Regions from separate parts of the Streptomyces changchenzhani genome, predicted to be linked through region 3. Evidence: riboswitches for the same ligand, from Rfam matches in the RefSeq annotation. Region 3 holds a riboswitch; each other region holds the start of a gene.
What was found. A riboswitch is a leader RNA that binds a small molecule or an ion and turns the genes downstream of it on or off. The one in region 3 is predicted to bind cobalamin.

Region 1 (3,978 bases), on a different contig from region 3:
CGGGCGCCGTCCAGTCGAAGCCGCCGTCCGGCCCGACGATGTAGCCGTCGAGTGAGACGCTCATTGAATAGGTCACGCTGCGCATCAGAAGTCCTCCTCGGTAACGGGTTCGACAGTACGACCGCCGGACGCCGCAGGACTCATTGCGGCTCGCGGGATCCCCTGGGCCGAGTCACCTCACGTGATCATTTCGTTGAGAGAACCTCAGTGACCACTCTCCAGAGCCTTCAATCTGAAACGGGGTCTTTCGCTCGTGCGGGACGGGGTCAGGCGCCGACGGCCGTGAACCCGCCGTCGACGTGGATGACCTGGCCAGTGATGGCGCGCGAGCTGTCACTGAGCAGGAAGGCCACCACGTCCGCGACCGGCTTCGCGTCCGAGGTGTCCCAACCCAGCGGTGCCCGCTCGGGCCATAGGGTGGCGAGCTTGTCGAAGCCGGGGATGGACTTGCCGGCCATGGTGGTGATGGGGCCGGAGTCGACGGCGTTCACACGGATGCCCCTGGGGCCGAGTTCCTTGGCCAGGTACCTGTTGATTGATTCCAGTGCGGCCTTGGTCGGACCCATCCAGTCGTAGACCGGCCAGGCCACCTGCGCGTTGAACGTCAAACTGACCACGCTCGCGCGGGGGGCCTTCTCCAGGAGGGGCAGCAGGCTGGCCACCAGGCCCTTGAGGGAGAAGGCCGAGACCTCCATGGCCTTGGCGACCGAGTCGAACGGCGTCTTCAGGAAGTTGCCGCCGAGCGCGTCCTGGGGGGCGAATGCGACCGCGTGTACGACGCCGTCGAGGCTGTCCCAGTGTGCCCCAATGCTCAGCGCGAGAGCCGCAAGGTCGTCCGGCTTGGTGATGTCGGCCGAGAGACAGTCCACCGGCTTGTTGGGCAGGCGGCTGGAGATGCGCTTCATGATGTTGCTGGCGGTGCCTGGGGCGTTGGCCAGGATGATGTCGGCCCCCTGCTCCGACGCGCTCTCCGCGATCTTGTAGCCCATCGAGGTCTCGGTGAGCACACCGAAAACCAGAATCTTCTTTCCGGTCAGGTCCATACGTGTCCTTCTGAATGCACGAGGCGAATGGGGGTTACGGGGTCCAGCCAGGGCAACGTAGGGGCATCCGTAGGGGCAAGTAGCCGTCGAAGCCGCATACTTCTCTGTCCACTGGCAGCAGTAGGGGCACCATGGGGACATGGCCATCGGGCAATTGATCAAAGACTTGCGTACGGCGCGCGGCTGGAGTCAAGGACGGTTGGCGTCGGAGGTGAACGCTGCCTTCGGGACGAGCCTTGACCGGGAGTATGTGAGCCGCTGGGAGCGTTCCAAGGTGACGCCGGGGCCGTTCTACCTCCGGTGCCTGTCTGCCGCCCTTGACGTTCCTTTGGCCGTTTTGGAAGGTGAAGTGAACCGACGCACGTCCCTCTCAGATGTTGCCGCCACCGCGATAGCTCCGGTGGTGGCTTCAGACCTCTTGTCGGTGGGGTTTGCCGCTCGCTTCCAGGGCGGGCCGTCGGCGGACGAGTGGGAAGCCAAGCTGGCCACCTACGGCACCGAATACATGTCGATGGGCGCTGCCGACATTCAGCGGCATATTTCTGGCGAACTCGTTGTGGTGCAGCAGCAGTTGGACAACCCGCAACTGTGGTCCGTTGCCTCGCGTCTGATGACGTTGTACGCGAAGACGTTTCCCGGTCCGGATGGGTCCAAGGCCGTCAACTGGTACCGCATGGCCGCCCAGGCGGCGGACCAGTCCGGAGGCGACCAGGCGCGCGTATGGGTCCGTGGGCGCGCCGCGATCGCCCTGGGGTACGAAGGGGCATCGCTCGGCGTCGCCGATGTGCTGGCCGATCAAGCCATGGCGATCAGCGACAAGCCTTCGTTGGGGCTCTTGAACGCGATCATGGGCAAGGCCCACGCAGCGGCCATCCGGGGCGACCGAGCCACGGCACGTCATCTGATCAGCAGGGGGCGGCGGCGGGTCTTCGACAAGGCAGCGTCGTACGAGCAGACCTCGGACTATGCCGTGCCGTGGTGGCGCATGAACGTCTTCATCTCACTGCTGGCGGCACGACTCGGCGACGAGGGGACCGCCGTTGCAGCGCAGGAGGCCGCCCGTCGCGAACTGCCCGCCACACTTCCCCGGTTCGCCACCCACCTTGAAATGCACCGTGGGCTCATGCTCGCCCGCTCCGGCGACCACACCGGGGGTGTCGCCTACGCGCAGGCTGCTATGGAGGCGCTGCCGCCGGAAAAGCACTCGCTGACGCTGAGACTGCTGATGAGCGAGGTCGAAAGCGTCTAGGTATTGCGGGTCATGACGTTGCTGACGGTCCCATGGGCAGAGCCAGCCGGCCAGAGCTGGCCAGGAGGCCGACCAGGGTCCGCGAAAGCCCCGCGCCCGCCCAGGTGAGACACTGTGCCCGACCCGGGCGGCAGACCCAGGAAGCCGGTGTGAATCCGGCACGGTCCCGCCACTGTGACCAGGCCAAACGTCTGGAAGCCAGGAACTGAGCTGCCGCCTTCCGCACCGACCAGGGGACGAGGAAATCCCCCGGAGGAGGCATACCGCCATGTCCTGGCCCCCGCGCGCCCGCAGCCCGCGTACCCGCAACCTCGCCGCGCTCATAACCGCCGCCGCGGTCATGCTCCCGCTCACCGCGTGCAGCTCCACCCCGGAGCCCAAGAAGCCCGCAGCCAAGGCGGGCGCGGGCTTCCCGTACACCGTCACCAACTGCGGCGTGAAGACCACCTTCGACGCACCCCCGAAGCGCGCCGTCACCATGAACCAGCACGTCACCGAGGTGATGCTGGAGCTCGGCCTCGCGAAGTCCCTCGCCGGGACCGCCTACCTCGACGACAAGGTGCTCCCCGAGTACGAGCAGGCGTACGAGGCCACCCCGGTGGTGGCCAAGGAGTACCCCTCGTACGAGAAGCTGCTCGCCGCCGACCCCGACTTCGTCTACGGCGGCTACGCCTCCGCGTTCACGGCGAGCGAAGGCCGCAGCCGCGAAGCCCTCAAGAAGTCCGGCATCGAGTCGCGCCTCAATGTGGAGAACTGCGACAAGGGCAAAACCACCCTCGACGACCTCTACAACGAGGTCCGCGAAACCGGCCGCACCTTCGGCGTCGGCGACCGCGCCGAACGCTGGATCACCGTGGCCAAGGCCACCGACGCCGCGACCACCAAGAAGCTCAAGGACCTCAAGCCGGTCAGCGTCCTCGTCTACGACAGCGGCGACAAGACCGCCTTCACCGCAGGCGGCAAGGGCATCGGCAACGAGATCATCACCAGGGCCGGCGGCGCCAACGTCTTCGCCGATCTCAACAAGGCCTTCGGTGACGCCTCCTGGGAGAACGTCGTCGACCGCAAGCCCGAGGCCATCGTCATCTACGACTACGGCTCCACCACCGTCGCCCAGAAGAAGAAGCGGCTCCTGGAGGACCCGGCCCTCGCCGACGTCCCCGCCATCAAGAACAAGCGCTTCGCCGTGGTGCCCCTCTCCGACATGGTCCTCGGCGTCCGCGTCCCCGCCGCCATCGAGAAACTGGCCCAACAGCTGCACCCGGACCTGAAGAAGTAGCGCCATGAGCTGCAAGACCCCCGCCACGCGCGGGCGGTTGCGCTACGGCCTGGTACTCGCCAGCCTCGCCGCGGCCCTCGCCGCGGCGACGGTCGCGGGCCTCGCGCTGGGATCCGTACGCATCCCGGCCGACCGGGTCCTGGAGATCCTCACCGGCGGCGCCGACCCCGGCCCGTACCGCACGATCGTCCTCGACGTCCGGCTGCCGCGCGTCCTGCTCGGCGCGGTCGTCGGGGCCGGGCTCGCCGTCATCGGCACGGTGCTGCAGGCCCTCGTACGCAACCAGCTCGCCGACCCGTTCCTCCTCGGCGTCTCCTCCGGGGCCTCCGTGGGCGCGGTCGCCGTCATCGTCCTCGGCATCGGCGCGGGCGTCGCCACCACCGTCACCATCCCGCTGGCCGCCTTCG
Region 2 (3,978 bases), on a different contig from region 3:
GCGCCGGAGGCGCGCGCCGCCAGCAGATCCGTATCGGCGGTGGACAACAACAGCACGGTGCTCATGCGGGCGCTCCAGGTGCGATAAAGGGAAGTCCTGCCGGCGCGCCCGACTCGATCAGCCGCAGCAGCGCGTCCGTATCCGCGTGTTCTTCGATGAGGTCTCCGAGGCGGTCGAGCTGCTCCTCGCGCAGCGCCTCGAAGGAAGTGTCGGGTGCCGGTACGAAGCGTCGTCCGGCGGCGGTGGCCACTTCGCGCAGGAACGCGCGCCGGAAGGCGTCGCTCTCCAACGACCCGTGCCAGTGGGTGCCCCAGACCGCGCCGGCCCGGCAGCCGTCCAAGGCATGCCCCCGGTCGTCGGTGAGGAACCCTTCGCCGCCGAGCACTTCGGCGACGCCGTGATGGATCTCGTAGCCCTCGACGGGCTCGCCCAGCGCGGTCCCGACGGGCCGCGCGAGGGTCTTCTCGACGGCGAACCGCACCCGCACCGGGAGCAGCCCCAGCCCTTCGACGGATCCCGCGCGTGATTCGACGTGGTCCTCGATGTGCCGGCCGAGCAGCTGGTAACCGCCGCAGATGCCGAGCACCGGACGGCCTTCCGCGGCCCGCCTGGCCAGTGCGTCGGCGAGCCCTCGCTCGCGCAGCCACTGCAGGGCACGGACCGTTCCGCGCGTCCCCGGCACGATCACCAGGTCGGCGTCGACGAGCTCCTCGGCCCGGTCCACGAACCGCACGACGACGCCCGGTTCGGCGGCCAGCGCGTCCACGTCGGTGAAGTTCGACATGAGGGGCACCGCGCACACGGCGACGCGCAGGACGTCCTCGCCGAAGGGCGGTGCGACGACGGACTCGCGTACGGCGCCACGCATCGAAACCCGCAGTCCGTCCTCCTCGTCGATGCCCAGACCGTGGGTGAACGGCAGCACGCCGTAGGTCCGCCGTCCCGTCAGGCCCTCCAGCATGTCCAGGCCGGGTTCGAGGAGCGACACATCGCCGCGGAACTTGTTGATCAGGTATCCGGCGACCAGCTTCTGGTCCTCGGCACAGAGCAGCGCGGTCGTACCGAAGAAGGAGGCGAACACACCGCCCCGGTCGATGTCGCCGACGACGACCACGGGGAACTGCGCGGCCCGCGCGATACCCATGTTGACGATGTCGGTACGCCGCAGATTGATCTCGGCGGGGCTGCCCGCGCCCTCGCAGATCACCGCGTCGTACGTGCCGCGCAGTTCCTTCAGACAGTCCGTCACAACACCGAGCAGCGATTCCTGCCTGCCCCCGTGCAGCGCATTCCCGGGGGACGCCCCCCCGGACCCCCCGAAGAACCCACGGGCACTCATCTCGCCCACGGCCTTGCCCAGCAGGACGACCTGGCTGGAGCGATCGCTGCCGGGCTTGAGCAGCACCGGGTTCATGAGCGCGGTCGGCTCGACGCGGGCCGCCTGGGCCTGCATGGCCTGGGCCCGGCCGATCTCCGCGCCCCCGCGGGTGACGAAGGAGTTCAGCGACATGTTCTGGGCCTTGAAGGGGGCGACCTTCACACCCTTGCGTACGAGCCACCGGCAGATCCCGGCGGTCACGACGCTCTTGCCGGCGTCGGAGGTGGTCCCCGCGACGAGCAGACCGCCCCCCAACTGGTCCTTCATACGTGTCCCTTCGGGTTACGGATCCTGCTCCTGCTGCTCCTGCGGTCGGCCGCGCGCAGCGCACCGAAGGCGAGACGCCCCGCGACGGCCGTCACCAGGGCCAGCGCACCGACGCGCCGGGACAGCCGGGCCGCCCGCTCGATGTCCCCGGCGCCGACGGGCCGGCCGGTGGCGTTGAGCACGGGCCGGTGCTCGACCCGTCCCGCGTACGAGAGCGTGCCGCCGAGCCGCACACCGAGCGCCCCCGCGAAAGAGGCTTCCACCGGGCCCGCGTTGGGGCTGGGGTGCTTCGAAGCGTCCGCGCGCCAGGCCCGTACCGCACCCCGGGTGTCGTCGCCGGCCAGCGCCGCGAGTGCGGCGGTCAGCCGGGCTCCGGGCCAGCCCGCCACGTCGTCGAGGCGCGCGGAGGCCCACCCGTACCGCAGGTACTTGGCCGATTTGTGGCCCACCATGGCGTCCAGCGTGTTCACGGCACGGAACCCCACCAGGCCGGGTACGCCGCCCAGCGCACCCCAGACGAGGGCGCCGACCACCGCGTCCGAGGTGTTCTCGGCGACGGACTCGACAACGGCGCGGGCGATTTGCGCGGCGTCCAGGGACTGCGGGTCGCGTCCGCACAGGTGGGGGAGGCGTTCGCGGGCCACCTCGATGTCCCCGGCCTCCAGGGCACAGCCGATGGCCCGCGCCTCACGGCCGAGCGAGGTCCCCCCGACGACGGCCCAGGTGGTGGCGGCAGTCAGCGCCAAAGCCGCGGCGGGGCGACGGCGCAGGGCGTGCGCGGCCAGCGCGGCGGCGCCCGTCGCGCCCCCGGCGCACACCAGGGCGTGCAGCGCGCCCCACCCGCGGTGGTCACGCCACAAGGCCGCCTCGACCGCGCCCGCGGCCCGCCCGAACGCGGCGACCGGATGCCCCCGGCGGGGATCGCCGAGAACGAGGTCGCCGAGCAGGCCGGCCGTGGCGCCGTACGCAAAAATGCGATCGGCACGCATGGGGTCAGCAGGTCGCAGCGCCTGGAAGCGCGCGGGTACGCACTGGAGCAATCACAGGTATGGGGGAGGGGCAGCCGGGCATGGCGGTATGTCCTCACTCAGGGTCCGCGCCCTGGTTCGACGTGACCGGCGGTGAGAGTTCCTGGCTTCCGGGGTGGGTGTCTCCCCGGTGACAGTGGCGGGACCGCGCCGGATTCGCACCGGACTTCCTCTCCTGCCGCCGTAATTGGCTCGGGCAGTCCACCACGCTCCGCGAATGCCGTCAACTTGCTGTTGACCTGCGACGGGAGAGTGTGTCGGGGCACACAGAAACCGCCCCGCGGCGGGCCGGGCGGGGCCTGTCACGGGGCGTTGCGGGGCGGTTGCGGGTGGCGGGCGCCGGAGGCGGCCCGAGGGCGCGGAGGGGTCAGGCGACGATCAGGAAGATCCCGTACGCCACGGCGCCCACGCACAGCGCGAAGCACGCGTACGCGCCGGTGCGGGCCAGGGAGACGGCTCCGCCGCCCTGCGCGGTGGCCGCTGCCTGCTTGGACAGTCCGACGATACCGAGGGTGAACAGACCCACGAGCGCGACGGTGACGACAAGGCTCACGCCGAATACGGTGCCGAGGGCTACCCAGTCGATTTTCATGCTGATTCGTCCTTACACCGTGGCCGGGCGGGCCGGCTCGGTGACGCTCGCGGCCGGGGCCGGGATGGTGGTCTTCAGGCTGTCGGCGGTGGCGGGGCCACCGATGGGGGGCGGGCTGACGGCCGCGATGGCGGTGGTCACGACGCCCGCGGGCTCGTGGAGCTCGTCGTTGGTGACGTTGGTGTGGTCGACCGGCTGGCGGCGCGAGAGCGACCAGATGATCCCGGAGCCCGCGACGAGCAAGGCGGCGACTGCGGCGATGCCCCAGGGGCCCTGCTTGGTCAGGAACTCCGCGCACGCGGCGACCAGACCGGCGGCCGGCAGGGTCAGGCCCCAGGCGACGAACATCCGGGTCGCCGTGGACCAGCGGACCACGCCGCCCTTGCGGCCGAGGCCGGCGCCCATCACGGAGCCGGAGCAGACCTGGGTGGTGGAGAGGGAGAAGCCGAGGTGCGAGGAGGCCAGAATGACCGTGGCGGCACTGGTCTGGGAGGCGAAGCCCTGCGGCGGACGCAGCTCGGTGAGGCCCTTGCCCATGGTGCGGATGATGCGCCAGCCGCCCAGGTAGGTGCCCAGCGCGATCGCCACACCGGCGGAGACGATGACCCACAGCGGCGGGTTGGAGCCGGGGGCGAGGACGTTTCCGGTGACGAGGGCGAGGGTGATGATGCCCATCGTCTTCTGCGCGTCATTGGTGCCGTGGGCCAGCGAGA
Region 3 (3,978 bases):
ATCGAACTACTGAAGGACGCGGAGGCCCCCGCCACTCACAGCGAAAGCGAATCAGCGCTGTCGATCCCCACTGATCCCAACCCCGCCAGAGGATCAAACCTCGTCCCCGCAGTCGCCTGAACAGCGGGGAAGCCCCCCATGCACGAGGGTGCCCGGCACAGGACCCCTGCTGCGCCAGGCACCCTTGACGACGGGACGGGCCCGCTCCGACGGATCGGTTCAGCAGGTCTTACGGACGTACTCGTTGTTCCCCGGGGCGGTGACGTCGAGATCACGCAGAACGACACTGACCCGGTCGCCGAACCCGGAGCAGGTCTTCCTGAAGGCCTGCTCCTTGTACTCGATCACGATCACGTTGTCACCGAATCCCTCGGTGTAGTCACCGCACTCGTCCCACTCGCCGCACTCTTCCGTGATGGCGAAGTCGAGACCCGTCTCCTCATGAGCGGTGGACAGGCCCAAGGTGTTCTTCTGCGCGATCGCCAGGCCCTTGCGGTGGGCGTGATCGGAGAGCAGCCTGATGAACGCCTTCGCGTTGGCCTCACTGATCAGATCGGTCCGCTCGAAGGTATCCAGGTTGTCCGGCTCGACAGCCTTGAAGCCCTTGTCCGCGCAGGTGTCGATCCAGGGGTTCACCTTGGCGGCGATCCGCTGCCGCTTGCTGTCGGTGCGGATGTCCAGGATGGCCTCGCCCCAGTCCTCGTCATAGACGATGTCCCGGCGCGCGTCCCGCAGCAGCAGATCACCCCACTCCTCTTCGGCTCCCGGCTGGGCCTGGAAGGCGTTGACGTAACAGATGTTGTACAGGCCCGCCGCCGGCGAGGCGGTGTAGTCACGGCTGACTACCTTCACACCGGGCGGGGGTGTGTAGGGCTTGCCGATCTGGTAGTCGAAATCGGCATGGGCCGGCGGGAGGGACACCGTCGGGGCCGTCGCGCACGCTGCGGAGAAGGCCAACAGTGGGACGACCACCGCCGCCGCCACGGAAACGTACCGACGAGACAGAACACGGTTGACGGAGAGCATCACAAGATCCAGGAGATGGGGGGCACGTCCCCGCCTCGGACTCCGCGGTCTTCGCGCGAGACCTGGCGACTCAGTCCGGACTTACGGCGCGTGGACCGCTTCACCGGCTGGGCGTACCTCTGGCGCCGGGTGATCAACTCTGGCGTTGTCCTGAGTAAAGCGAGCAAGTTTCGGCATGTCAACAAACCGGGGCGGTACTCTGCGGGGCGATGACAGCCAACTTCGTCCTGCGGCCCGGCGCCCCTCGGCCGTGGCCGTCCGCGTCGGCCTCGGACGTTTCGGCGGCCATGGGTTCCAACGGTCCGCCCGGATGAAGAACCGGTCGGCTCATCGAGCCGACCGGTTCTTCCGGCTGACCGGGCTGCCGCAGAGCAACACCCCTCAGATCTTCGCCTGTCTGGCCGTGTCTCATATCACGGTCCGGAATGTGAACAGTGGCGCGCGAGGAGCTGCACGCCCCTCTAACCTGGCGCGTGCAGCTGGTACGCCCTGTCCGCCAGACAGACGCGTCGTAAGAGGGAACCCGGTGGGAATCCGGGACTGCCCCGCAGCGGTAAGTGGGAACGACAGTCGTCATAAGCACTGGGTCCGGTCGGATCTGGGAAGCGACGGCCAGTAGGAGTCCGCCCCGGCGGATGTGCCCGCGAGTCCGAAGACCTGCCCGTTGCCCGTACGCGACCGATCGTGTGCGGAGATCCCGGTGACCTCGTGGGCGGGTCGGCGTACATACCAGACGGAATGCAGCGCCGATGGCGTGCATGGGATCCGTTCGGTTCGTCATCCCTTCGCGTCCGTGTCCCGTCTCCGGGATTTTCAGGAGTCATCTCGCGAAGGAGATTTCCGTGAACACCAAGCCCGCAGCCGCGGCAGCACGAGCCACCGTGTACGGCTACCCCCGCCAGGGCCAGAACCGCGAACTGAAGAAGGCCATCGAGGGCTACTGGAAGGGCCGCGTCACCGCGGACGCCCTGAAGGAGACCGCCGAGGGCCTGCGCCGTTCGAACTGGCAGCAGTTGGCAGACGCCGGCATCCACGAGGTGCCCACCGGCGACTTCTCCTACTACGACCACGTCCTGGACACCAGCGTCATGGTCGGCGCGATCCCCACCCGCCACCGCGCCGCCGTCAACACCGACGCGCTCGACGGCTACTTCGCCATGGCGCGCGGCAACCAGGACGTGGCTCCCCTTGAGATGACCAAGTGGTTCGACACCAACTACCACTACCTGGTGCCCGAGCTCGGCCCCGACACCGTCTTCGCGGCCGACTCCACCAAGCAGGTCGCCGAGCTGACGGAAGCCCTCTCGCTCGGCCACCCGGCGCGGCCCGTCCTCGTCGGCCCCGTCACCTACCTCCTGCTGGCCAAGCCCGCACCGGGCGTCGCCGCCGACTTCGAGCCGCTGACACTGCTCGACCGGCTGCTGCCCGTGTACGCGGAGGTCCTCGCCGATCTGCGGTCGGCCGGTGCCGACTGGGTACAGCTCGACGAGCCCGCCCTGGTCCAGGACCGCACCCCGGCCGAGCTGACCGCCGCCGCCCGCACCTACCGCGCCCTCGGCGCCCTCACCGACCGGCCCAAGATCCTCGTCGCCTCGTACTTCGACCGGCTCGGCGACGCCCTGCCGGTCCTGGCAAAAGCCCCGATCGAGGGCCTGGCGCTCGACTTCACCGACGCGGCAGCCGCCAACCTCGACGCGCTGGCCTCGGTGGGCGGACTCCCCGGCAAGCGGCTCATCGCCGGAGTGGTCAACGGCCGCAACATCTGGATCAACGACCTTGAGAAGTCCCTGTCCACCCTCGGCACGCTCCTCGGCCTCGCCGACCAGGTCGATGTGGCCGCCTCCTGCTCCCTCCTGCACGTTCCGGTCGACGCCTCGGCCGAACGCGACATCGACCCGCAGATCCTGCGCTGGCTCGCCTTCGCCCGGCAGAAGACCACGGAGATCGTCACCCTCGCCAAGGGACTGGCCCAGGGCACCGGCGTCATCACAGCGGAACTCGCCGCCAACCGGGCCGACCTCGCCTCCCGCGAGAACTCCCCGATCACCCGCAACCCGGCCGTACGAGCCCGCGCCGCCGCTGTCACCGACGCGGACGGCCGCCGCTCCCAGCCGTACGACGAGCGCACGGTGGCCCAGCGCGCCCACCTCAACCTGCCGCTGCTGCCCACCACCACCATCGGCTCGTTCCCGCAGACGACCGAACTGCGCACCGCCCGCGCCGATCTGCGCGCCGGCCGCATCAACACCGCCGCCTATGAGCAGCGCATCGAGAACGAGATCCGCGACGTACTCGCCTTCCAGGAGAAGGCCGGCATCGACGTCCTGGTGCACGGCGAGCCCGAACGCAACGACATGGTGCAGTACTTCGCCGAGCAGCTCACCGGCTACCTCGCCACCCAGCACGGCTGGGTCCAGTCCTACGGCACCCGCTATGTCCGCCCGCCGGTGCTCGCGGGCGACATCTCCCGGCCCCACCCGATGACGGTGCGCTGGACGTCGTACGCCAACTCCCTCACCGACCGCCCGGTCAAGGGCATGCTCACCGGCCCCGTCACCATGCTCGCCTGGTCCTTCGTGCGCGACGACCAGCCGCTCGGCGACACGGCCCGCCAGGTCGCGCTCGCCCTGCGCGACGAGGTCAACGACCTGGAAGCGGAGGGCACTTCGGTCATCCAGTCGACGAGCCCGCTCTGCGCGAGACCCTTCCGCTGCGCGCCGCCGACCACGCCGCGTACCTCGCCTGGGCCACCGAGTCCTTCCGCCTCACCACCAGCGGCGTACGCCCGGACACCCAGATCCACACCCACATGTGCTACGCCGAGTTCGGTGACATCGTCCAGGCCATCGACGACCTCGACGCCGACGTCATCAGTCTGGAGGCCGCCCGCTCCCACATGCAGGTCGCCCGCGAACTGGCCGCCCACGGCTACCCGCGCGAGGCCGGACCCGG

Region 1: it holds a riboswitch for cobalamin, as region 3 does, so the genes downstream of both, ABCR94_RS05850 (ABC transporter substrate-binding protein) here and metE (5-methyltetrahydropteroyltriglutamate--homocysteine S-methyltransferase) in region 3, are expected to answer to the same signal.
Region 2: it holds a riboswitch for cobalamin, as region 3 does, so the genes downstream of both, ABCR94_RS23685 (cobalamin biosynthesis protein) here and metE (5-methyltetrahydropteroyltriglutamate--homocysteine S-methyltransferase) in region 3, are expected to answer to the same signal.

The regions. Positions count from the first base shown of each region.
Region 1 is NZ_JBDHNH010000001.1:1,239,781-1,243,758, forward strand. It holds gene ABCR94_RS05835 (dihydrofolate reductase family protein) at 1-85, opposite strand, end outside; gene fabI (enoyl-ACP reductase FabI) at 267-1,043, opposite strand; gene ABCR94_RS05845 (helix-turn-helix domain-containing protein) at 1,183-2,292, shown strand; adenosylcobalamin (AdoCbl) riboswitch at 2,419-2,510, shown strand; gene ABCR94_RS05850 (ABC transporter substrate-binding protein) at 2,561-3,571, shown strand; gene ABCR94_RS05855 (FecCD family ABC transporter permease) at 3,576-3,978, shown strand, end outside.
Region 2 is NZ_JBDHNH010000007.1:420,049-424,026, forward strand. It holds gene cobN (cobaltochelatase subunit CobN) at 1-65, opposite strand, end outside; gene ABCR94_RS23680 (cobyric acid synthase) at 62-1,633, opposite strand; gene ABCR94_RS23685 (cobalamin biosynthesis protein) at 1,642-2,634, opposite strand; cobalamin riboswitch at 2,752-2,894, opposite strand; gene ABCR94_RS23690 (hypothetical protein) at 3,041-3,265, opposite strand; gene ABCR94_RS23695 (inorganic phosphate transporter) at 3,278-3,978, opposite strand, start outside.
Region 3 is NZ_JBDHNH010000004.1:171,723-175,700, reverse strand. It holds gene ABCR94_RS15070 (sigma-70 family RNA polymerase sigma factor) at 1-120, shown strand, start outside; gene ABCR94_RS15065 (endo alpha-1,4 polygalactosaminidase) at 220-1,026, opposite strand; cobalamin riboswitch at 1,490-1,705, shown strand; partial or broken gene metE (5-methyltetrahydropteroyltriglutamate--homocysteine S-methyltransferase) at 1,869-3,978, shown strand, end outside.